DNA from 3 places in the Kitasatospora sp. NPDC048715 genome. Region 3 is predicted to be linked to each of the others. Evidence: predicted binding sites of a transcription regulator. Region 3 holds the regulator's gene; each other region holds the start of a gene.

Region 1 (7,681 bases), on a different contig from region 3:
AGGAGACTGCGGTTACGCGCAGTGAGGCGGTTCGTGCCGTTGGTCAGGTGCATGACTGACACCTTCCCAGTGTCCCGTGCCGGGCAAGAGCCGGAGTGATAGCGATTCGGCATCGTTTGTGAGGAGGACCTGCGTGTGCCGGGGTGCGTGCGGCCGCGGAAAGCGGGGAACGCGGGGAACGTCGGCGGCCGTTCGCGGGTTCAACGGGTGGGCGGCGGCAGCGTGTCGGTCGAGTGAAGACATCGCTCCCGGGATAGTTGGCCGATGGTACGGGATGCGTCCGACCGGTCACTCAGCGTTCGAGGCCGGGGTGAAAACCGGCAGGATACTGCATCGCCGGGAAGAATCTGAGTGACTTGGGAATGTTGTCCGGATTCTGTTCGTTGGATCGTTACGTGTGTGCCTCCAGGGGCCCGCACTTCTTGCCCTCACGAGGCAGGCAGGCAGACCTCGGCAATACCAGCAAAGGGAGCAAGCATGGCCACCCGTGCCGTCGTTCGCGACAGGGCCGACCGGAGTCGCGCGGCCCGCCCGACCAACCTTGAGGCCGACCGCGACCTGGTCGGCATGTACCTCGACGAGATCGCCAGGACACCCCTGCTCGATGCCGCCGAGGAGGTCGAGCTCTCGCTGCGGATCGAGGCCGGCGTGTACGCCCAGCACCTGATGGACGAGGGCGGACTCCCCGACGGCGTCACGCGCGAGGAGCTGGAGACGATAGCCGCCGACGCCGAGCGCGCCAAGGACGTCTTCATCCGGTCCAACCTCCGGCTCGTGGTCGCCGTCGCCCGTCGCTACCCGCGCAGCGGCCTGCCGCTGCTGGACCTCATCCAGGAGGGCAACGCGGGCCTGGTGCGCGCCGTCGAGAAGTTCGACTACGCCAAGGGCTTCAAGTTCTCCACGTACGCGACGTGGTGGATCCGGCAGGCGATCACCCGGTCCATCGCCGACCAGTCCCGCACCATCCGGCTGCCCGTGCACCTGGTGGAGGAGCTCGGGCGGATCCGGCGGGTGCAGCGGGAGAAGTCCAAGGAGCTGGGCCGTGAGGCGGAGCCGGCCGAGATAGCGGCCGAGCTGGACACCACCGAGGCCCGGATCAAGGACGTGCTGGACTGGGCGCGCGACCCGGTCAGCCTCAACATGTCGGTCGACGACGAGGGCGAGACCCAGTTCGGTGACCTCGTCGAGGACACCGGGGCCACGTCCCCCGAGGACGCCGTGATGGTCATGCTCCGCCGCGAGGAACTGGACGACCTGATCGGGCGGTTGGACGACCGCACCGCCTCGATCATCCGCTCCCGCTACGGAATGGAGGACGGCCGCGAGCGCACCCTCACCGAGGTGGGCAAGCAGCACGGCCTCACCCGCGAGCGGATCCGCCAGATCGAGAAGCACGCGCTGGCCGAGCTGAAGAAGATCGCCGACCACGCGGGCTTCGAAGCCGCCTGACAGGCCACCCGACAGGCCACCCGGCAGTTCCGCCTGGCAGGCCGCCCGACAGCCCGTCCGACGGGCCGGCCGGGCCCGCTGGCCGAGCCCTCATCCGGGCCCTGGCGCGGAGCGTTCCGCACCGGGGCCCGAGGCGTGCCGCGGGGCTCTTAGGCTGGAGGGGAGGGACGAGTGGACGGAGTGGACGGCGTGAGCGAGCAGGGGCAGGAAAAGGGCCAGGAGCAGGACCGGGCGCAGGAGCCCCGGGAGGCTGCGGCCGCCAAGGCCCGGCTGGTCTTCCGGGACCCGTTGGACCAGCAGTCCAGCGACGACACCGATGCGGGCTGGGGTGCCCGCCCCGGGGCGGGGGAGGGTGGTGGACGGGGGCTGGACTGGTACCTGAGCCAGCGCCCGCCGCACCACGGGGGCTGAGGAACGGGGACCGGGCGCCGACCGGCACCCGTCGGTCAGCGCAGCGGCGCGACCAGCGCGTCGCGGATCTCGGTCAGCAGGGTGACCTCCTTGGCTTCGAGGTCCGCCGCCTTCTCGGCGAGGGTCTTGCGGTGGGCCGCCAGCTTGTTCATGGGCACGATCAGAACGAAGTAGACGACCGCCGCGGTGATCAGGAACTGGATTGCGGCGCTGAGCACCGATCCCCACAGGATGAGGATTCCGGACGTGACCTCGCCGGTCGGGCTCACCTCGCAGGGCCCCTTGAGGCAGGAACTGTAGGACGCGAGGTCCTTCGTCCCGAAGACGCCGACGAGTGGATTGATCACGCCCTTGACGAAGGCGTTGACGATGTTGGTGAAAGCCGCGCCGATGACCACGGCCACGGCGAGGTCGATGACATTTCCACGCAGCAGGAATTCCTTGAAGCCCTTCATGCCGCCTCGAACGACGAAGTCGCCCCCCGGTTACGGGTGATCTTCCGCAGTCCCGGATTGACAACCCGTCCGGCCCAGCGCGCCCCCCTGGGGCGGCGGCAGACCGGCCCGCGCGGGCCCCAGCGCCAGCGCCGCCGCCACCGCGAGCAGCACCAGGACGGGCACCCCGGCCCGCCGTCGCACCGCACTGCGCCAGCGGTGCCACCCGCCGCACCCGCGCCGGATCGGCGGGAAGCCCGGCAGCTCCTGCCGGGGCGGCACGGCGGGCGCGGGCAGCGGGAGGGGCAGGGGCAGGGAGAAGTTCGCGGTCGTCATCGACGCACCTCCGGAGTGTCGGCGGCCCGGCCCCTCGCGGACCGGATGCCCACACGATGAGCGTTTCCGGCGAACTCGGACAGCAATTTCCCCAGGCCTGTGGACAACCGGGCCCTGTGGACAACTTCGTTCACCCGCACGAGTTGCTCCGGCCCGTCCGGGGTGACGGAAAGCCCATGGGGCCGCAGCGGGGCAAGAAGGGGAGGAGGGGGGAAGCGGGGGAAGAGGGGAAAGAGGGGAAAGCGGGGAGGCCGACGGCCGGAGCCGACGGGAACGCGGAAAGGCCCGCCGTCCCCGCGTGGAAGCGGGGCCGACGGGCCTCTCCGAGGTCTGCGGGCCGTCCCGGGCCGATGGCCCGGTGCCGAGGTCAGCTCGCGGCGGGAGCCGGGCTGGACGACGACGAGGAGCCGGAGCTCGACGACGAGGACGAAGCCGAGGAGGACGTGGACGTGGCGGACGACGTCGAGGGGGTCGATGACGACCCGGCGCCCACCGTGCTGCTGGAGGACGAGCGGCTGTCGGTCCGGTAGAAGCCGGAGCCCTTGAACACGACGCCCACGGCCGAGAAGACCTTGCGGAGTCGTCCCTGGCAGTCGGGGCACGTGGTCAGCGCCTCGTCGGTGAACTTCTGCACCGCCTCCAGGCCGTTGCCGCACTCGGTGCACTGGTACTGGTACGTGGGCACTTGTCTTCCTCCTGGCACTCTCGCCTGATGAGTGCTAACGATGGTCAATGATGCGGCATTCCGCGGGATCAGTCCAGCGACTCCGGTGTGAGATGGGCCGGGCCCGGCCACCGGACCGCCTCCCGCTCAGCCCTTGGCCGCGCCCACCAGCCGTCCGGCACCGCCGTGCTCCGCCGGGACGTCGCCCGAACCCCGGGCCGGAGCGGTGCCCGCGACGGCCGCCCCGGGTCCCGGTGCCACCAGCAGGTGCCGCAGCGAGAGCAGCACGATCAGCCCCAGTCCGGCCCCGGCCACCGGCACCAGGAACCCGGTCGAGGGCCCGTGCCCGTCGATAAGCCGGCCCGCCGCCATCGAGCCGACGGCCAGCCCCAGCCCGATCGCGCCGGTCAGCCAGGTGAAGGCCTCCGTCTTGGCCCCGTCCGCGACCAGCGTCTCGACCAGGGTGTAGCCGCTGATCAGGGTCGGCGCGATGGCCAGTCCGCAGACCAGCCCGGCGACGGTCAGCGCGACCAGGTTGGGCATCGCCCACAGCACCGAGCAGCCCAGCACCAGCAGGGTGTAGCTGATCAGCATCCGCTGCTGCACCGGCCGCCGCCAGGCGATCACGCCGTACAGCACGCCGGCCAGCATCGAGCCGCCGGCGAAGATCCCGTACACGGTGCCGCCGGCGTCGTGCTGCCCGACCGAGTCGGCGAAGGCGTTCACCGACACCTGCATGCCGCCGAACACCGCGCCGACCCCGAGGAAGGTCCCGGCCAGCAGGCGGACGCCGGGGGAGGCGAGCGCCGAGGCGCGCTTGGTGCCGGGCTGCGGCACGATCCGGGCCGGGGCGGTGCGCCGCTGGGCGGCGAAGGCCAGGCCGCCGACGAGGGTCAGCGCGGCCTCGGCGACCAGGGCGGTGGCCGGGTTGGCGAGGGCGGCGATGCCGGAGGCCAGGATCGGGCCGATCACGAAGGTGAACTCGTCCGTCACGGACTCGAAGGCGAAGGCGGTGCTCACCCGGGCCGCGGAGGCGTCGGAGGCGCCGTCCGCGGTGAACGTGGCCACCCAGCGGGCCCGGACCATCGCGCCGACCTGCGGAACGCTCGCACCGGCCGGGACGGCGGCCAGGAACAGGCTCCAGGCGGGCGCGTGACCGAGCGCGAGCGCGATCAGCGCGCCGACCGCGGCCGCGTGCACCAGGACGGTCGGGACGAGCACCGCGGCCTGGCCGTAGCGGTCCGCGAGCCGCCCGGTCTGCGGCCCGACCAGGGCCTGGGCGACGGCGGCGACCGCGGTGACCGTACCGGCGGTGCCGTACGAGCCGTGGGTCCGGGTGACGAGCAGCAGGATGCCCATGCTGAGCATCGCGTACGGCAGCCGCGCGACGAGGGCGGGGGACAGGAACGTCCAGGCCCCGGGCGTGCGCAGCAGCTCGCCGTACCCGACGCGGGCGGGGGCCGGAGCTGCGGGGGTGGCCGCGTGGTCCGCGGCGGTGTCGACCGTTCGGCGCGCCGTCACGGTCGGTCCTTCCTGCTGCCTGGTAGCGCGGCAGGGCATGGTGTGGCCCCGACGGCGCCGAGAGTCGTCCTCTCGCGCGTCGACCGGGGTAGATACCGGGCCGGTCCGGCGTGGTGGCCGGGAGCCGGACCGCGGCCGCCGAGCGGTCGCGCCAACTCTGCGTCAGGCAGAAATTGGGGGTGGTCTAGCGGTGGTTATACGGATGATCGAACCATCGTATCAGTTACGCGCGTAGATACCCTCGGCCGACCCTCGGCCGACCCAGGCTCCTCCGGCCCGCCCCAGCCGTGACGGGCCGGAGGAGCCTGGCGGGCCGGGCGAGCCGGAGCGGCCGTGACGGCCCGCCCCAGCCGGTTTCGAGCAGTGAAGGGGCCGAGCCGAGCCGACCCCCGCGCTCACCGCCCGTTCAGCCACCCCGCGAGCTTGCCGCCCTTGTCCACGGCCCGCAGCCGCCGCTCCGCCGCCTCGCCGACCTCGTCCGTGGTGACCACCAGCAGTTCGTCCCCGCCGCGCAGCACCGTCGCCTTGTCCGGCACGAAGGAGTTCCCCTCCCGCACGACCAGGGTGACCGCGGCCCCCTTGGGCAGCCGCAGTTCGCCGATCTCCACGCCCGACATCTTCGAGGTGGGGGAGAGCGCGACCGACAGCAGGTGCCCGTGCAGCTTCTCCAGCGGGGCGGACTCGATGCCCAGGTCCTGGCCCATGTCGCCCTCGTCGATCCGCAGCCGCTTGGCCACCCACGGCAGGGTCGGCCCCTGGAGGAGGGTGAAGACGACGACGAGGATGAAGACGATGTTGAAGACGTCCTCGGCCCGGTGCGCGCCGGACACCACCGGGATGGTGGCCAGCACGATGGGCACCGCCCCGCGCAGTCCGGCCCAGCTCAGCAGTGCCTGCTCGCGGGCCGGCACCTTGAACGGGGTGAGCGAGACCATCACCGACAGCGGTCGTGCCAGGAACACCAGCACTCCGCCGATCACCAGCGCGGGCACCACCGCGTCGCCCATGGTCTCGGGCGTGACGAGCAGCCCGAGCAGCACGAACATGCCGATCTGCCCGATCCATGCCAGTCCGTCGGCGAAGCCCCGGACGGCGGGGCCGTGCGGCAGCTTGGAGTTCCCGAGTATCACCGCGCTGATGTAGACGGCGAGGAAGCCGGAGCCGTGCAGCAGCGCGCCGCCGGCGTACGCGAGCACGGTGAGCGCCATCACGGCGATCGGGTAGAGGCCCGAGGAGGGCAGTGCGACGTGCTTGAGCCCGTAGGAGCCCATCTTTCCGACGGCGAGGCCCACCGCGGCGCCGATCGCCAGTTCGGCGGCGATCGTGCCGATCAGGACGTACCAGGTGTCCAGTTCCCCGGTGGTGGCGAAGGCGACGACCAGGATGACCACGGGCGCGTCGTTGAAGCCGGACTCGGCCTCCAGCAGGCCGGTGAGCCGGTGCGGCAGCGGGACCATCCGCAGCACGGAGAAGACGGCGGCCGCGTCGGTCGAGGAGACGATGGCGCCCAGCAGCAGTGAGGTGCGCCAGTCCAGGCCGACCAGCCAGTGCGCGCCGGCGGCGGTGGCGAAGACGCTGATGCCGACGCCGACGGTGGCGAGCACGGTCGCGGCCGGCATGACCGGCTTGATCTCCCGCCAGCTGGTCTTGAGGCCGCCCTCGGCGAGGATCACCACGAGTGCCGCGTAGCCGAGCACCTGGGTGAGTTCGGCGTTGTTGAACGTGACGCCGATCCCGTTCTGTCCCAGCGCCACGCCGATCCCGAGATAGATCAGCAGGCTGGGCAGCCCTGATCGGGTGGAGAGGCGGACGGCGCCCACCGCGAACAGCAGGATCACGGAGGACTCAAGCAGGAGCTGGTTCAGATGGGAGACGTTCACGCAGGGGCACCTCGGGCAGGCATGGGCGGGCGGGGTGTCTGGTGGTGCTGTGGGGTGACCCGTTAAGAAGTCGTCAATGCTCCTCTTGCGGATCGTTACGCAGTCTAACATTTTGCCATATCTTTAGCTTGGTCCCCCGTTCACGGTGCCCGGCCGACTCGGCCTAATGTGGTGCCCTGTCACGGCCGCAGGCCCTGGACACGCCCGCCCGCCCCGAAGTCAGGACCGCAAGGACCCAGATGCCCCGCTCGAAGAAGTTCCGGCGCGCCCGTCTGATCGTGATCGTGCTGGTCGTGCTGCTGGTGGCCGGCACCGGCTACGGCGGCTACCGCGGGGTCTCCGCGGTCCGCGCCTCCTTCCCGGAGGTCGACGGCAGCGTCAAGGTGCCGGGCCTGAGCGCGCCCGTCGACGTCAAGCGGGACGCCAACGGCATCCCGCAGCTGTACGCCGACACCGACGAGGACCTTTTCCGTGCCCAGGGCTACGTCCAGGCGCAGGACCGTTTCTGGGAGATGGACGTCCGCCGGCACATCACGGCCGGCCGGCTCTCCGAGATGTTCGGCGACGGCCAGGTCGACACCGACGCGTTCATCCGCACCATGGGCTGGCGGCAGGTGGCGCAGAAGGAGTTCGACACCAAGCTGTCGCCGGAGACCAAGAAGCACCTCCAGGCCTACTCGGACGGCGTGAACGCGTGGCTCGCCGAGCACCCCGGCGGCGCGAAGGCCTCGCTGGAGTACGGCCTGCTCGGCGTCGTCAACGGCGGCTACCGGCCCGAGCAGTGGTCCCCGGTCGACTCGGTGGCCTGGCTCAAGGCGATGGCCTGGAACCTCTCCGGGAACCTCCAGGAGGAGATCGACCGCTCGCTGCTGGCCCAGGACTTCGGCCCCGACAAGATCGCCGAGCTGTACCCGGACTATCCGTACGCCCGCAACGGCACCATCGTGAAGACCGGCGCCGTGACCGGCGACAACTACCGTCCCGCC
Region 2 (7,681 bases), on a different contig from region 3:
CACCACCGCCAGGGCCCCCAGGGTCAACCCCGTGACCACCACTCCAGGACCCATCTTCGCCACGTTGCCGCTCCCGCCGCCGTCCCTTTACGTACGGCCCCATCGTGCCAGGTTCATCCGCGCGGGTCGCAGCGCCTCGGATGTGTGTTCCCGGCTGGTACACCTTGCCGATCGGCCGGTCGGCCCAACGCGGTCTAACCTTGACCCCGTGCTGCTGCTCGCGTTCGACACCGCTACCCCCGCCGTCACCGCCGCCGTCCACGACGGCACGGCCGTCCTCGCCGAGACCCACCAGGTCGACGCCAGGCGCCACGGCGAACTGTTGCTGCCCGCGATCGACGGGGTGCTGCGGGCCGCCGGGGTGGACAAGCACCGGCTGACCGGCATCGCGGTCGGCGTCGGCCCCGGCCCGTACACCGGCCTGCGGGTCGGCCTGGTGACCGCCGCCGCGCTCGGCCACGCGCTCGGGCTGCCGGTGCACGGCGTCTGCACCCTGGACGCGATCGCCTTCCAGGCCCGCGCCGAGGGCCTGGCCGGGCAGCCGTTCACGGTCGCCACCGACGCGCGCCGCAAGGAGGTCTACTGGGCCTCGTACGACGCCGAGGGCCGCCGCACCGAGGGCCCCGGCGTGGACCGCCCGGCCGAGCTGCCCCCGCAGGAACGCTCCGTCGGCGCCGGCGCGCTGCTTTACCCCGACGCCTTCCCGGGCGGGCACGGCCCCGAGCACGTCTCGGCCGGCGCCCTGGCCGGTTTCGCCGCCGCCGAGCTGGCCGCCGGGCGCGAGCTGCTGCCGAACCACCCGCTGTACCTGCGCCGCCCGGACGCCCAGGTCCCGGCCGGCTACAAGGCGGTGCTCCCGGCGTGAACCACGGCACCACCCTGCGCCCGATGCGCTGGTGGGACATCGCGCCGGTGCTGGAGCTGGAGCTGCGGCTCTTCCCCGAGGACGCCTGGTCCGCCGGGATGTTCTGGTCCGAACTGGCCGACTCCCACCCCGGCGGCACCCGCCACTACACCGTCGCGGCCGCCCCGGACGGCACGATCGTCGGCTACGCCGGCCTGATGGCGATCGCCGGTGAGGGCGACGTCCAGACCATCGCCGTCGACGCGCGCCACCAGGGATCCGGCCTCGGCGCGGCGCTGCTCACCGACCTGATCCGGGAGGCCGCCCGGCGCGAGTGCGCCGAGCTGCTGCTGGAGGTGCGGGTGGACAACCCGCGCGCCCAGCGGCTGTACGAGCGCCACGGCTTCGAACCGGTGGGCATCCGGCGCGGCTACTACCAGCCCGCCAACGTCGACGCGCTGGTGATGCGCCTCGACTCCCCGAGCACTGACAGCACTGACCCGAAGGACATTGAGGACACCCGCCATGGCTGACGAACCGCTCGTCCTCGGCATCGAGACCTCCTGCGACGAGACCGGCGTCGGCATCGTGCGCGGCACCACGCTGCTGGCCGACGCGGTCGCCTCCAGCGTCAACGACCACGCCCGCTTCGGCGGCGTCGTCCCGGAGATCGCCAGCCGCGCGCACCTGGAGGCGATGGTCCCGACCATCCAGCGCGCCCTGGACACCGCCGGGATCAAGGCGAGCGACCTGGACGGCATCGCCGTCACCGCGGGCCCCGGCCTGGCCGGCGCGCTGCTGGTCGGCGTCAGCGCCGCGAAGGCGTACGCCTGGGCCCTGGACAAGCCGCTGTACGGGGTCAACCACCTCGCCTCGCACATCTGCGTCGACCAGTTGGAGCACGGCCGGCTGCCCTCGCCGACGATGGCCCTGCTGGTCTCCGGCGGGCACTCCTCGCTGCTGCTCAGCGAGGACATCACCAGCGACGTCCGCCCGCTCGGCGCGACCATCGACGACGCGGCCGGCGAGGCCTTCGACAAGGTCGCCCGGGTGCTCGGCCTCGGCTTCCCCGGCGGCCCGATCGTCGACCGCACGGCCCGCGACGGCGACCCGAAGGCGATCGCCTTCCCGCGCGGCCTGACCGGCAAGAACGACCCGGAGTACGACTTCTCCTTCTCCGGCCTGAAGACCGCCGTCGCCCGCTGGGTGGAGGCCAGGCGCCGGGCCGGCGAGGAGGTGCCGATCGCCGACGTGGCGGCGTCCTTCCAGGAGGCGGTCACCGACGTGCTCACCCGCAAGGCCGTCAAGGCGTGCAAGGACAGCGGCGTCGACCACCTGATGATCGGCGGCGGCGTGGCGGCCAACTCGCGGCTGCGCGAGATGGCCCAGCAGCGCTGCGACCGGGCCGGCATCCGGCTGCGGGTGCCCCGGCCGGGCCTGTGCACCGACAACGGCGCGATGGTCGCGGCGCTCGGCGCCGAGATGGTGTGGCGCGACCGCACGCCGTCCGCCTTCGACCTGTCCGCCGACTCCTCGCTGCCGGTGACCGAGGTCCACGTGCCCCACACCGACGTCCACGGCCAGGCCTACGACGCCCTCGGCGGTGGCGCGGCATGACCGTCGCCGCGATGTGGGAGGCCCGGGCCGCCGACGGGTGCGGGCCCGAACTCGCTGCCTGGGCAAGGGAGTCGGCGCTGCCCCGGCTCCGCGGCTCGGCCGGGCTGGAGCGCCTCGAACTGCTCACCGCCCCGGGCGGGCGGGTGCTGCTGATCACCTGGTGGAACGGCGAGCCGGTGCCCGTCGCCGACCCGCCGGCCGAGCTGCTCGGCCGCCCGGTGCACCGCTGGTCCTTCACCAGCGAGCACGTGGAGTAGCCCCGTACCGGGAACCGCAGGACCGGCCGTTACCGTGCATAGCTGAGAGAATGCTGGACGGGAACCGGGAGCGCGCAGCGGTGATCAGGAACGGGCGGAGCAGGACCAGGACGTACGCGGCGGGGGCGGTGGCCCTGCTGGCCCTCGCCACCGGGTGCGGCGACAACGGGGGCGGCGGCAGCGCCGCCCCGGCCGCCGCGACCACGCCGGCCGCGCCCCGGTCCTCCGGCGCCGCGCCGACCGCGGCCGCGACCACCGCCGCCGCGGCCGGCGCCCCGGCGGGAGCGGGCGCGGCGGCCTGGGCCAAGTGGAACCTCACCCCGCTCGCCCCCGCCCCGGCGCCGCCCGCCGACAGGCCGATAAAGCTCGAACGGACGGGCCCCGTCCCGGTGTTCAGCGACGTGAAAACGAGCGACAAGGTCGTCTTCATCACCATCGACGACGGGGCCGAGAAGGACCCGAAGTTCGTCGAGATGCTCACCGACCTCAAGGTGCCGATATCGATGTTCCTGACCCGGGACATCGTCAAGAACGACTACGGCTACTTCAAGCCGCTCCAGGCCCTGGGCAACCACGTCCAGAACCACACCGTGGACCACCCGGTGATGAGCAGGATCCCGGCGGAGAAGCAGAAGTCCGAGATCTGCGACGCGCAGTCCGCGCTCACCCAGCAGTACGGCGCCGCCCCGCTGCTGTTCCGCCCGCCGTTCGGCGACGGCGCCAACACCCCGACGCTCAACACCTCGGTCCAGCAGTGCGGCCCGCGCGCGATGGTGCTCTGGCGCGAGTCGATGCAGATCCACGACATGCAGTACCAGGCGGGGGACAAGCAGCTGAAGCCCGGCGACATAATCCTGGCGCACTTCCGCGGCCCCAAGGAGCTCAAGGGCGCCACGATGACCCAGATGTTCGGCGACCTGCTGGCCCGGATACAGGAGCAGGGCTTCTCGGTGGCGCGGCTGGAGGACTACATCCAGCCACCCGTGTGACCGAGGCCGCGGGTCGACCCCCTAGGACGCCGCGACCGGCTGTCCCAGCATCATCAGCGGCCCGTTGTCGGTGCGGCTGAGGATCACCGTGACGCTGTTCGGCCCGGAGGGCTTGAGCTGGCGGCGCAGCTCCTCCGGGGTGATCGCCATCCCGCGCTTCTTGATCACCACCGTGCCGACCGCCCGCTCGCGCAGCAGCGCCTTCAGCTTCTTGATGTGGAACGGCAGCACGTCGGTGAGCTCGAAGGCGTGCGCGTACGGGGTGGCGACCAGCTCGTCCGAGGTCAGGTAGGCGATCTTCGGGTCGATCAGCCGGCCGCCCACCTGCCCGGCCACCTCGGCCACCAGGTGGGCCCGGATCACCGCGCCGTCCGGCTCGTACAGGTACCGCCCGACCGGGCCGGCCGGCGGGTCGGGCAGGTCGCCGCCGGTCAGGCTGGCGCCCTGCGGCAGCAGGGTGGCGCGGTGCGGGCTCGCGGCCCTGGTGCCGAACCAGAGCACCGCCTCCTTGACGTCGCCGTGGTCGGAGACCCACTCGGCCTCGGCGTCCCGCGGCACGGCCTCGTGCGGGATGCCCGGCGCGACCTTCAGCGCGCCGATCGGGGTCCGCCGGCCGGCCTCGATCGCCCAGGAGAGCGGCGGGGCGTACGCCTCCGGGTCGAACACCCGGCCGCGCGAGGTGCGCCGGGCCGGGTCGGTGAACACCGCGTCGTAGCCGGTGACGTCCACCTCGGCGACGTCCGCGCAGCGCACCTCGACCAGCTCGGACAGGCCCAGGGCGGCGGCGTTGGCCGCGGTGGCGGCGCAGGCCGCCGGGTCCTTGTCGACGGCCAGCACCTCGATGCCCGCCCGGGCCAGCGCCAGCACGTCCCCGCCGATGCCGCAGCACAGGTCCGCCAGCCGTCGGACGCCCAGCGCGGCGAACCGCTGCGCCCGCCACTCGGCCACGCTGCGCCGGGTGGACTGCTCGACCCCGTTGGGCGTGAAGTACATCAGGTCGGCGTCCGCCCCGAACTTCGCCCGCGCCCGCTGCCGCAGCCGCGCCTGCCCGAAGGCCGCCGAGACCAGCTCCGCCGGATGCTCCCGGCGCAGACGGGTCGCCAGCGCCAGCTCCTCCTCGGGGGTGAACTCGCGCAGTTCGGCGAGCAGGGCCTGGCCCTCGGGCGTCAGCAGCGGCTGGAGGTTCTCGGTGTCCACGGGGGCCATTCTCGCCGCTCGGCCGGTCGGTCACCGCAGCGGTGCGGCGGTCACCGGCCGATGACGGGGATGCCGGAGGCGAGCCAGCCCACGAGCACGCCCAGCGGTGCCGCGGCCACCGCGGCGTACGGCGTGATCCGGTAGCCGAGCCGCCGGGTGCCCCGGAAGGTCAGGGTCAGCAGCACGAGCAGGACCACGACGCCGAAGACGTCCAGGGCCACCGTCCCGGGGCCGTACAGGGCGAGCAGCTTCAGCACGTTGAGCACGAGCGATCCGAGGAACACCGCGACGGCGGTCACCGCGAGCACCACCGCAGCGAGCACCAGGTCCGCCGCCCAGTGGATCCGCGGCGGCGCGGACGGGGCGGCCGCTCGGATCACCGGAACGCCCCCGGGACGAGCGGCGGCGCGGGCGGGGCGTCCTTCGCGCCGGAGGGGCCGACGCGTACCGGGGTGTCCGTCATGGCAGGAGTCTGCCCGAGGGAGCGCCGTCCGTACATGGGTACGGGAATCCGGACGCCCGCTCGACTTCCGGTGGGCGGGGCGGCGGGTCCGTCGGCGGGCCGGCCGACGGGTGCGACGGGCCCGCGCACAGGGGTCGGACGCACCGGGATCGAGGTCACGGCAGGAGTCCGCGGGGGCCGGGCCGGGGCGCACGCGAGTGCGGCTGCTCACCCGCGGAACCGGGAGTCCCAGGGCGCGTCGTTGGCACTCTGGTTGACTGAGTGCTAACACGGCCCTATGGTCGTCCTTGGCACTCCCCACCGGGAGAGTGCTAACGCGACGACGTGTGTCTGACCCCCGCGACGGCAGGCCCGCAGGATCGCCCTACCCGTTAGAAAACCCCGTAATCTCCGAAGGGGAGCTCGGACGTGACCACCAGCAGCAAGGTTGCCATCAAGCCGCTCGAGGACCGCATTGTGGTCCAGCCGCTCGACGCCGAGACCACCACGGCCTCCGGCCTGGTTATCCCGGACACCGCCAAGGAGAAGCCCCAGGAGGGCGTCGTCCTGGCCGTCGGCCCGGGCCGCTTCGAGGACGGCCAGCGTCTGCCGCTCGACGTCGCCGTGGGTGACATCGTCCTGTACTCGAAGTACGGCGGCACCGAGGTGAAGTACCAGGGCGAGGAGTACCTGGTGCTTTCCGCCCGCGACGTCCTCGCGATCATCGAGAAGTAAGACGTTCCGACCCGCCCCGGATCCGTGTCCCAAGTGACAGGGGCCCGGGGCGTGGTTGTTGGTTCACGTAGTTCGGCGGCCGGTGGGCCGGCCGCAGCCCCGAGGGAATAGGGAACATGGCGAAGATCCTGCAGTTCGACGAGGACGCCCGCCGCTCGCTGGAGCGCGGTGTCAACAAGCTGGCCGACACCGTCAAGGTGACCATCGGCCCCAAGGGCCGCAACGTCGTCATCGACAAGAAGTTCGGCGCCCCGACCATCACCAACGACGGTGTCACCATCGCCCGCGAGGTCGAGCTGGACGACCCGTACGAGAACCTTGGCGCGCAGCTCGTCAAGGAGGTCGCCACCAAGACCAACGACGTCGCGGGTGACGGCACCACCACCGCCACCGTGCTGGCCCAGGCCCTGGTCAACGAGGGTCTGCGCAACGTCGCCGCCGGTGCCGGCCCGGCCGCCCTGAAGAAGGGCATCGACAAGGCCGTCGCCGCCGTCTCCGAGCACCTGCTCTCGATCGCCCGCGAGATCGAGGGCAAGGACGACGTCGCCGCCGTCGCGTCGCTCTCCGCCCAGGACACCCAGGTCGGCGAGCTGATCGCCGAGGCGATCGACAAGGTCGGCAAGGACGGTGTCATCACCGTCGAGGAGTCGAACACCTTCGGCGTGGAGCTGGACTTCACCGAGGGCATGCAGTTCGACAAGGGCTACCTGTCGCCGTACTTCGTCACCGACGCGGAGCGGCAGGAGGCGGTCCTGGAGGACCCGTACATCCTGATCAACCAGGGCAAGATCTCCTCCATCCAGGAGCTGCTGCCGCTGCTGGAGAAGATCCTCCAGGGCGGTGCCTCCAAGCCGCTGCTGATCATCGCCGAGGACGTCGACGGCGAGGCGCTGTCGACCCTGGTCGTCAACAAGATCCGCGGCACCTTCAACGCCGTCGCCGTCAAGGCCCCGGGCTTCGGCGACCGCCGCAAGGCGATCCTCGGCGACCTGGCCGTCCTGACCGGCGGCACGGTCATCTCCGAGGAGGTCGGCCTCAAGCTCGACCAGGTCGGCCTGGACGTGCTGGGCACCGCCCGCCGCGTGACCATCACCAAGGACGAGACCACCGTCGTCGACGGCGCCGGTGACTCCGAGGCCGTGGCCGGCCGCGTCGCCCAGATCAAGGGCGAGATCGCCGCGACCGACTCCGACTGGGACCGCGAGAAGCTGCAGGAGCGCCTGGCCAAGCTGGCCGGCGGCGTCTGCGTCATCAAGGTCGGCGCCGCCACCGAGGTGGAGCTGAAGGAGCGCAAGCACCGCCTGGAGGACGCCATCTCGGCGACCCGTGCCGCGGTCGAGGAGGGCATCGTCGCCGGCGGTGGCGCCTCCCTGGTCCACGCCGCCAAGGTGCTGGACGGTGGCCTGGGCCTGTCGGGCGACGAGGCGACCGGTGTCGCGGTCGTCCGCAAGGCGCTGCACGAGCCGCTGCGCTGGATCGCCCAGAACGCCGGCCTGGAGGGCTACGTCATCACCTCCAAGGTCTCCGAGCTGGAGGCCGGCCAGGGCTACAACGCCGCCACCGGTGAGTACGGCGACCTGGTGAAGGCCGGCGTCATCGA
Region 3 (7,681 bases):
AGGCCGACGGCCAGCAGCGCCACGAAGTACGGCACCACCGGTCCGCTCTGCACGGCGTGGCCGGCCGCGTGCCCGGTCCTCGGGCGGCTCGCGGCGTTGGCGGCGACGAAGCCGAGGCCGATCGCGAACAGCCAGTCCAGCACGATCGCCAGGAACCGCCGGCCGCCGCCCGCCTCCTTGGGGCAGGGCGGCAGCGCCCGCCGCGGCTGCTCGCTCCGCGGGTACGGGTCCGGGTACGGCTGCGGGTACGCCTGCGGGGCTTGTCCCTGCGGCGGGTACGGCTGCTGGTACGGCTGTGCCGGCGGGTACGGCTGCGGCGCGGCGTACCCCTGCGGCGGGTACGGCTGCGGCGGGTAAGGCTGTGCCGGCGGCTGCTGGTAGGGCTGCACCGGCGGATGGGGCTGCGGCTGCTGTGCGTAAGGATTCTGGCCGTACTGCGGCGGCGGGTAGCCCTGCGCCATGTGGTTCCCCCGTGAGCTGTGGATCAAGAAACAGCCCCGCATCCTACCCACGCCCCCGCGCCCCGGAGCGGGAAGCCGGCCGGTACGGCCTCCCGCTCCGAGGACGGCGCCCCGCTACCGCCAGGGCAGCGGCGGCGCCGTACGGGCCGGGGTCTCGGCGAGCCGCTCCAGGGCGAGCCGGACGCCCTCGGCCAGCTGGGGGTCCTCGCCGGCCGCCCAGTGGTGCGGGGCGAACGGCACCTCGACGTCCGGGTCGACGCCGTGGTTCTCCAGGCCCCAGCCGTAGTTCTCCAGCCAGAGCGCGTACTTGGGCTGGGTGACCAGGGTGCCGTCGACCAGCCGGTAGCGGCTGTCGATGCCGATCACCCCGCCCCAGGTGCGGGTGCCGACCACCGGGCCGATGCCGAGCGCCTGGACGGCGGCGTTGACCACGTCGCCGTCCGAGCCGGTGAACTCGTCGGCGAGCGCGACCACCGGACCGCGCGGGGCGTCCGCCGGGTAGGGCACCGGGTGGTCGGTGTCCCGGATGACGTCCCAGCCGATGATCCGGCGGGCCAGCTTCTCGATCACCAGCTGCGAGGTGTGGCCGCCCCGGTTGCCCCGGACGTCGACGACCAGGCCCTCCCTGGCCATCTCGCTGCTCAGGTCGCGGTGCAGCTGGGCCCAGCCGGCCGTCTGCATGTCGGGCAGGTGCAGGTAGCCCAGCCGCCCGCCGGACAGCTCGCGCACCGCGGCCCGCCGCCCGGCCACCCAGTCGTGGTAGCGCAGCGCCTCCTCGTCGGCGAGCGGGACGACCACCGGGTGGCGCCGGTCGGTGCCGTCCTTCCCGGCCACGGTCAGCTCGACCGGCTGGCCCGCCGTGCCGGCCAGCAGCGGGGCCGGGCCGGTGACCGGGTCCACCGGGCGGCCGTTGACGGCCAGCACCGCGTCGCCCGGGCGGACCGCCGCGCCGGGCGCGGCCAGCGGCGAGCGGGCCCTGGGGTCGGAGGACTCCCCGGGCAGGATCCGGGCGATCCGCCACCGCTCGCCGTCCCGGACCAGGTCGGCGCCGAGCAGGCCCTGGCGCCGGGCGGGCTCGGTGTACCGGCCGTAGGGCATCACGTAGGCGTGCGAGGTGCCCAGTTCGCCGTGCACCTCCCAGAGCAGGTCGACCAGTTCGTCGTGCGAGCCGACCCGCTCGACCAGCGGCCGGTAGCGCTCCAGCACCCCGTCCCAGTCGACGCCGGAGAGGTCGGGGCGCCAGAAGTTGTCCCGCATCAGCCGGCCGTTCTCGGCGTACATCTGCCGCCACTCGGCGGCCGGGTCGACGGTCACCCGCAGCCGGGCGAGGTCGACGGTGGTCTCCTCGTCGTCGCCGCCCTTGTGGTCGGCCGGGACGACCCGCAGCTCGCCCTCGTCCAGCACGGCCGCCCGGGTGCCGTCCGCGCTGACCGAGAAGCCGTCCAGGCCGTGCACCAGCTGCTCGACCCGGCGCTTCCTCAGGTCGAAGCGCTCCAGCACCGGGCGGGGCCGGTCGTCGTCCAAGGAGGCGGCCTCGTCGCCGAGTTCGCCCATCAGCGGGGCCCTGGTCCAGAGCACGCCGTCCTTCGCGGCGGCCAGGTCCTCGAAGCGGCCGCCCTCGACCGGGAAGGGGACGATCCGGTCGGCGATGCCGTCCAGGTCCACCCTGGTCACCGGCGCGGCGTCGGCCGCCGCCTCCTCGCCGTCCGCCTTCCGGGCCTTCGGCTCGTCCTCCTCCCCGCCGAGCGGGCGCCCGGCCCGCTGCGGCCCGAACGGGGAGGGCGTGTCGGCGGCCAGCGTGACCAGGTAGGGGCGGCAGCCGTTCGGGAAGGACAGGTCGAAGACGTGCGCGTCGTAGACCGGGTCGAAGTTGCGCACCGACAGGAAGGCCAGGTAGCGCCCGTCCGCGGTGAAGGAGGGCGAGGTGTCCACGAAGCGCGGCTGGGTGACCTCGCCGACCGTCCGGGTGGCCAGGTTGGCCAGCACGATCTGGCGCAGCGAGTGGGGGCCCATCCCGCGCACCGGGCGCGACCAGGCCAGCCAGGCCGAGTCCGGGCTGAAGGCCGGCCCGCCGGCCTCTCCGTCGGCGCTGCGGTCCAGCTCGTGCACGGCACCGTCGGCCAGCGAGACCAGCAGCACCCGGCCGTCGTGCACGCCGAGCGCGGCCTGCTTGCCGTCCGGGGAGACCACCAGCGAGTTGACCCGGCCGAGCTGCCCGGCGGCCAGCCGGCGGCGCTCGGCGCCGTGCAGGTCGGGGGCGAACTCCAGGGCGTCCTCGCCCTCGGCGTCGGACACCCACAGCACGCCCTGGGCGCCGTCCTCGCCCGGCACCACCCGGACCAGCCGCCCGCGCACGCCCGGGGTCTCGTCCAGCACCCGGGCCGGGCCCTCGCGGTGGGTCAGCCAGTGCACGCTGCCGCGCACCACCACGGCGCTGCCCCGGCCGGTGCGGTCGGGGGCGACGGAGTCCAGCCAGTGCGCGGCGGGCACCGGGCGGGGGCGGCGCCCGGCCCGCGGACCGGCGAGGCGGACGTCCAGCCGGCGCGGCTCGACACCGTCCAGGTCGTCCAGCAGCCAGAGGTCGCCGGCCCGGTGGAGGACCACCCGGGTGCCGTCGGTGGTGGCGCCGCGGGCGTAGAAGCCGTCCGGGTCGGCGGTGTGGCGGCGCAGGTCGGTGCCGTCCGGGCCGCTGGACCACAGCTCGCCGACGCCCTCGTGGTCGGACAGGAAGGCGATCCGGCCGTCCCGCCCGCCCGGCCCGGCCACCCACAGCGGGGAGTCCAGCTGCCCGTCCAGCTCCGCGTGGACGCGGACGAACTCGTCCCGGCCCAGCCACAGCTTGCCGGCCCGCCCGCCCCGGTACCGCTTCCACCAGGCCGGGTCGCGACCGTTGACGCTGCTCAGCAGCACCCGGTCCCCGCCCGGCTCGAAGGCGAGCCCGCCGACCGGCCCGTACGGCAGCCGCTGCGGCTCGCCGCCGTCCAGCGGCACGGCGTGCGCCCAGGTGCGGCGGAAACTGGCCTCGCCCGCGGCGGTGGCGGCGATCGGGCGGCCGTCGGCGGTCCAGCCGAGCACCCGGGTCTGGTGGCTGCCCCAGTGGGTGAGCCGGCGCGACGGGCCGCCGTCCACCGGCACCACGTGCACCTCGGGCGCGCCGTCCCGGGTGGAGGTGAAGGCGAGGTGCCGCCCGTCCGGGGAGAACCTCGGGTGGTGGACCGGCAGGTGGTCCGCCGTCAGCCGCCAGGCCCGGCCGCCGTCCAGCGGGGCGAGCCAGAGGTCGTCCTCGGCGACGAAGGCGACCAGGTCGCCGTGCAGGTGGGGATGGCGCAGGTAGGCGCCCGCCGAGCTGTTCGAGGAGGTGCTCAGGGAGTCCGTCACCCGGCCAGCCTAAGCAGGTGCGCGTACGATCCGCGCCGTTTTTCCCAGACTTCCGGCGCCGCCCGCAGAGGGCTGTTACGCCCTCCCGGGAACCGCCCCGCGGGCCGCCCCGACCGCCTGCACGGCAGCCGTCACGACCAGCGGCCGGTGCGCCCGAGCAGCAGCGCGCCGGCGGCCACCCCGGCGGTCGAGGTGCGCAGCACCGAGGAGCCCAGCCGGTACGGCTTGGCGCCCGCCTCGGCGAAGGCGGCCAGCTCCTCCGGGGAGACCCCGCCCTCGGGGCCAACCACCAGCACGATGTCCCCGCCCTCCGGCAGTCCGGCGTGCGCCAGCGGCTCGGCGCCCTCCTCGTGCAGCACGGCGGCGAACGCGGCCCGCGCCAGCACCGGCGCCAGCTGCCGGGTGGTCATCGGCTCGCGGACCTCGGGGAAGCGCAGCCGGCGGGACTGCTTGCCCGCCTCCCGGGCGGTGGCCCGCCACTTGGCGAGCGCCTTGGCGCCGCGCTCGCCCTTCCACTGGGTGATGCAGCGCGAGGCGGACCACGGGATCACCACGTCCACGCCGACCTCGGTCATCGTCTCCACGGCCAGCTCGCCGCGGTCGCCCTTGGGCAGCGCCTGGACGACCACGATCCGCGGCGCGGGCTCCGGCTCCCGGCGCACGGCGGCGACCGTCACGTCGATCGCGTCCTTGCCGAGCACCTCGGCGACCGTGCCGTCCACCCCGAGTCCCAGCCCGTCGGCCAGGGTGACCGCCTCGCCCGGCTCCAGCCGCTTCACCGCGGCCGCGTGCCGCCCCTCCGGGCCGTCCAGGCGCACCACGGCCCCGGGCACGGCGGCGGCGATCCGCTCGGTCTCGACGACGAAGACGGGCGCGGTCATGACGGGGGAACCTCCAGGAGTGGGACGGGAACACGGAAGGGGTGCCGGGATCCCCCGGCACCCCTCCGCGGACGACTACCGGCCGTTGAAGGCGTCCTTCAGGCGGGAGAACAGGCCCTGCTGGCCCGGCGCGAACTGGCCGGACGGCTGCTCCTCGCCGCGCAGCACCGCGAGGCGGCGCAGCAGCTCCTCCTGCTCGGCGTCGAGCTTGGTGGGCGTCTTCACCTCGACGTGCACTATCAGGTCGCCCCGGCCGCCGCCGCGCAGGTGGGTGATGCCCCGGCCGTGCAGCGGGATCGACTGGCCGGACTGGGTGCCGGGCCGGATGTCGACCTCCTCCAGGCCGTCCAGGGTCTGCAGCGGCACCCGGGTGCCGAGCGAGGCCGCCGTCATCGGGATGGTGACGGTGCAGTGCAGGTCGTCCCCGCGCCGCTGGAAGATGGTGTGGGTGGTCTCGGCGATCTCGACGTACAGGTCGCCGGCCGGGCCGCCGCCGGGGCCGACCTCGCCCTCGCCGGCCAGCTGGATCCGGGTGCCGTTGTCGACGCCGGCCGGGATCTTGACGGTCAGGGTGCGGCGGGCGCGCACGCGGCCGTCGCCGGCGCACTCCGGGCACGGGGTCGGCACGACGGTGCCGAAGCCCTGGCACTGCGGGCAGGGGCGGGAGGTCATGACCTGGCCCAGGAAGGACCGGGTGACCTGGGAGACCTCGCCCTTGCCCCGGCACATGTCACAGGTCTGCGCCGAGGTGCCGGGGGCCGCGCCCTCGCCGCTGCAGGTGGTGCAGGTGACGGCGGTGTCGACCTGGAGTTCCTTGGTGGTGCCGAACGCGGCCTCCTCCAGGGTGATCTCCAGCCGGATCATGGCGTCCTGGCCGCGGCGGGTGCGCGAGCGCGGGCCGCGCTGGCCGGCCGCGGCGCCGAAGAAGGCGTCCATGATGTCGGAGAAGCCGAAGCCCGCCGCGCCGGCGCCGAAGCCGCCGGCACCGCCGCCGCCCGGGGACAGCGGGTCCCCGCCGAGGTCGTAGACCTGACGCTTCTGCGGGTCGGAGAGCACCTCGTAGGCGGCGTTGATCTCCTTGAACCGCTCCTGCGTCTTCGGGTCCGGGTTGACGTCCGGGTGCAGTTCGCGTGCCAGGCGCCGGAACGCCTTCTTGATCTCGTCCTGCCCCGCATCCCGTCGGACGCCGAGTACCGCGTAGTAGTCCGTGGCCACCAAATGCTCCGCTTGTTCCGCCTGTAGTAGTGCTGCGACTGGACGCCACCGTTAAAAATTCTAACGGTGGCCCTTGCTAGGACTCGGCCAGGATCTGGCCCACGTACCGTGCCACCGCTCGCACCGCCCCCATTGTGCCGGGGTAGTCCATCCGGGTCGGACCGATCACACCCAGTTTCGCCACGCTCTCGTCGCCCGAACCGTAGCCGACCGAAACGATCGAGGTGGAATTCAGCCCTTCATAGGCGTTCTCCCGCCCGATCCGGACCGTCATCGCGGCGTCCGCGGTCTCACCCAGGAGGCGGAGCAGGATGACCTGCTCCTCCAGGGCCTCCAGCACCGGCTGGATGGTGAGCGGGAAGTCGTGCCCGAAGCGGGTCAGGTTGGCCGTGCCGGCCAGCATGATCCGCTCCTCGTTCTGCTCGGCGAGCGTCTCGAACAGGGTCGCCAGGACCGTGCTGACCGTCGGCCGGTCGGCCTGCTCGAACAGCGCCGGCAGTTCCTCCAGCAGCCCCGGGACCTCCGGGAGGCGCCGGCCGGCGGCTCTCGCGTTGATCCGGGCCCGCAGGTCCGCCAGCACCGTCTCGCCGACCGAGCCCGGGCAGTCGACCATCCGCTGCTCGACCCGGCCGGTGTTGGTGATCAGTACCAGCATCACCTTGGCCGGGGCCAGCGCCACCAGCTCGATGTGCCGGACGGTGGAGCGCGTCAGCGAGGGGTACTGCACCACCGCGACCTGCCGGGTCAGCTGGGCGAGCAGCCGCACGGTGCGGGCGACCACGTCGTCCAGGTCGACCGCGCCGTCCAGGAAGTGCCGGATGGCCCGGCGCTCGGGGGCGCTCATCGGCTTGATCTCGGCGAGCTTGTCGACGAAGAGGCGGTACCCCTTGTCGGTCGGGATGCGGCCGGCGCTGGTGTGTGGCTGGTGGATGTAGCCCTCCTCCTCCAGCGCCGCCATGTCGTTGCGGACGGTCGCCGGCGAGACCCCGAGGTTGTGCCGTTCCACCAGGGCCTTGGAGCCGACCGGCTCCTCGGTGCCCACGTAGTCCTGCACGATCGCGCGGAGTACGGCGAGCTTGCGTTCGTCCAGCTGGCGGACCTCACCGGCCATGGGGCACGCACCTCCGTCTTCGCACGTTGTCCGACTGTGTCCCTCACTGCTGCGGGCCGCTCCGGGAGGCCCCCGGTCTTGGCACTCTGAACGTACGAGTGCCAGAACCGTACCTGCCAGTGTAAGGCCCGGGTCCTACGGCAGGAACGGCCCGAGGGGCGTGATCCTCCCCGCAGTTCCGGACACGGCCCGCGGGGCCCCGGCGGTTCGATCCTCCCGGCACCGGGGTGGTGCCGGGAGGCCGTCCGGGTGGCAGCATCGAAAGCGACGGCGAACGGAGGAGCAAGCGATGTCGAGCTCGGGCCAGCACACCCGTTTCGCGCCCGACCGCGGCCTGACCGGCCGCATGGTCGCGACGATGTTCGTGATCGGGTTGCTGTACGTCGGTTTCACCGGCCTGCTGATCGCGCTGCTGCGCGGCGCCTGGCCACTGATCGTCCTGATCTCCGGCGGGCTGTTCGTGGCCCAGTTCTGGTTCAGCGACAAGATCACCGAACGGGCGATGGGCGCCCGCCAGGTGTCCCCGGAACAGTTCCCCCAACTCCACGGCACCGTCGACCGGCTCTGCGCCCTGGCCGACATGCCCAAACCGCGGGTGGCGGTCGCCGACAACGACATGCCGAACGCCTTCGCCA

The links. Region 3 encodes HrcA, which represses chaperone genes, less so after heat shock. Its sites were predicted from a motif close to TTNGCACTCNGNNNNNCNGAGTGCNAA; they were not measured.
Region 1: a site for HrcA is predicted at 3,327-3,353, ahead of ACGFSC_RS39415 (FmdB family zinc ribbon protein). Genes of this name have one in related genera too.
Region 2: a site for HrcA is predicted at 5,609-5,635, ahead of groES (co-chaperone GroES). Genes of this name have one in related genera too.

Annotation. Positions count from the first base shown of each region.
Region 1 covers NZ_JBICVH010000028.1:35,209-42,889, forward strand. The annotation lists gene ACGFSC_RS39390 (phosphatase PAP2 family protein) at 1-53, opposite strand, end outside; gene ACGFSC_RS39395 (sigma-70 family RNA polymerase sigma factor) at 478-1,449, shown strand; gene ACGFSC_RS39400 (hypothetical protein) at 1,639-1,860, shown strand; gene mscL (large conductance mechanosensitive channel protein MscL) at 1,896-2,315, opposite strand; gene ACGFSC_RS39410 (hypothetical protein) at 2,346-2,630, opposite strand; gene ACGFSC_RS39415 (FmdB family zinc ribbon protein) at 2,998-3,315, opposite strand; gene ACGFSC_RS39420 (MFS transporter) at 3,442-4,815, opposite strand; gene ACGFSC_RS39425 (potassium/proton antiporter) at 5,211-6,695, opposite strand; gene ACGFSC_RS39430 (penicillin acylase family protein) at 6,935-7,681, shown strand, end outside.
Region 2 covers NZ_JBICVH010000001.1:761,307-768,987, forward strand. The annotation lists gene ACGFSC_RS03565 (hypothetical protein) at 1-54, opposite strand, end outside; gene tsaB (tRNA (adenosine(37)-N6)-threonylcarbamoyltransferase complex dimerization subunit type 1 TsaB) at 209-865, shown strand; gene rimI (ribosomal protein S18-alanine N-acetyltransferase) at 889-1,377, shown strand; gene tsaD (tRNA (adenosine(37)-N6)-threonylcarbamoyltransferase complex transferase subunit TsaD) at 1,370-2,461, shown strand; gene ACGFSC_RS03585 (hypothetical protein) at 2,458-2,718, shown strand; gene ACGFSC_RS03590 (polysaccharide deacetylase family protein) at 2,769-3,707, shown strand; gene ACGFSC_RS03595 (class I SAM-dependent methyltransferase) at 3,729-4,913, opposite strand; gene ACGFSC_RS03600 (hypothetical protein) at 4,955-5,284, opposite strand; gene groES (co-chaperone GroES) at 5,776-6,081, shown strand; gene groL (chaperonin GroEL) at 6,198-7,681, shown strand, end outside.
Region 3 covers NZ_JBICVH010000010.1:155,266-162,946, reverse strand. The annotation lists gene ACGFSC_RS20190 (RDD family protein) at 1-461, opposite strand, end outside; gene ACGFSC_RS20185 (PDZ domain-containing protein) at 576-3,839, opposite strand; gene ACGFSC_RS20180 (16S rRNA (uracil(1498)-N(3))-methyltransferase) at 3,971-4,720, opposite strand; gene dnaJ (molecular chaperone DnaJ) at 4,796-5,935, opposite strand; gene hrcA (heat-inducible transcriptional repressor HrcA) at 6,012-7,046, opposite strand; gene htpX (zinc metalloprotease HtpX) at 7,336-7,681, shown strand, end outside.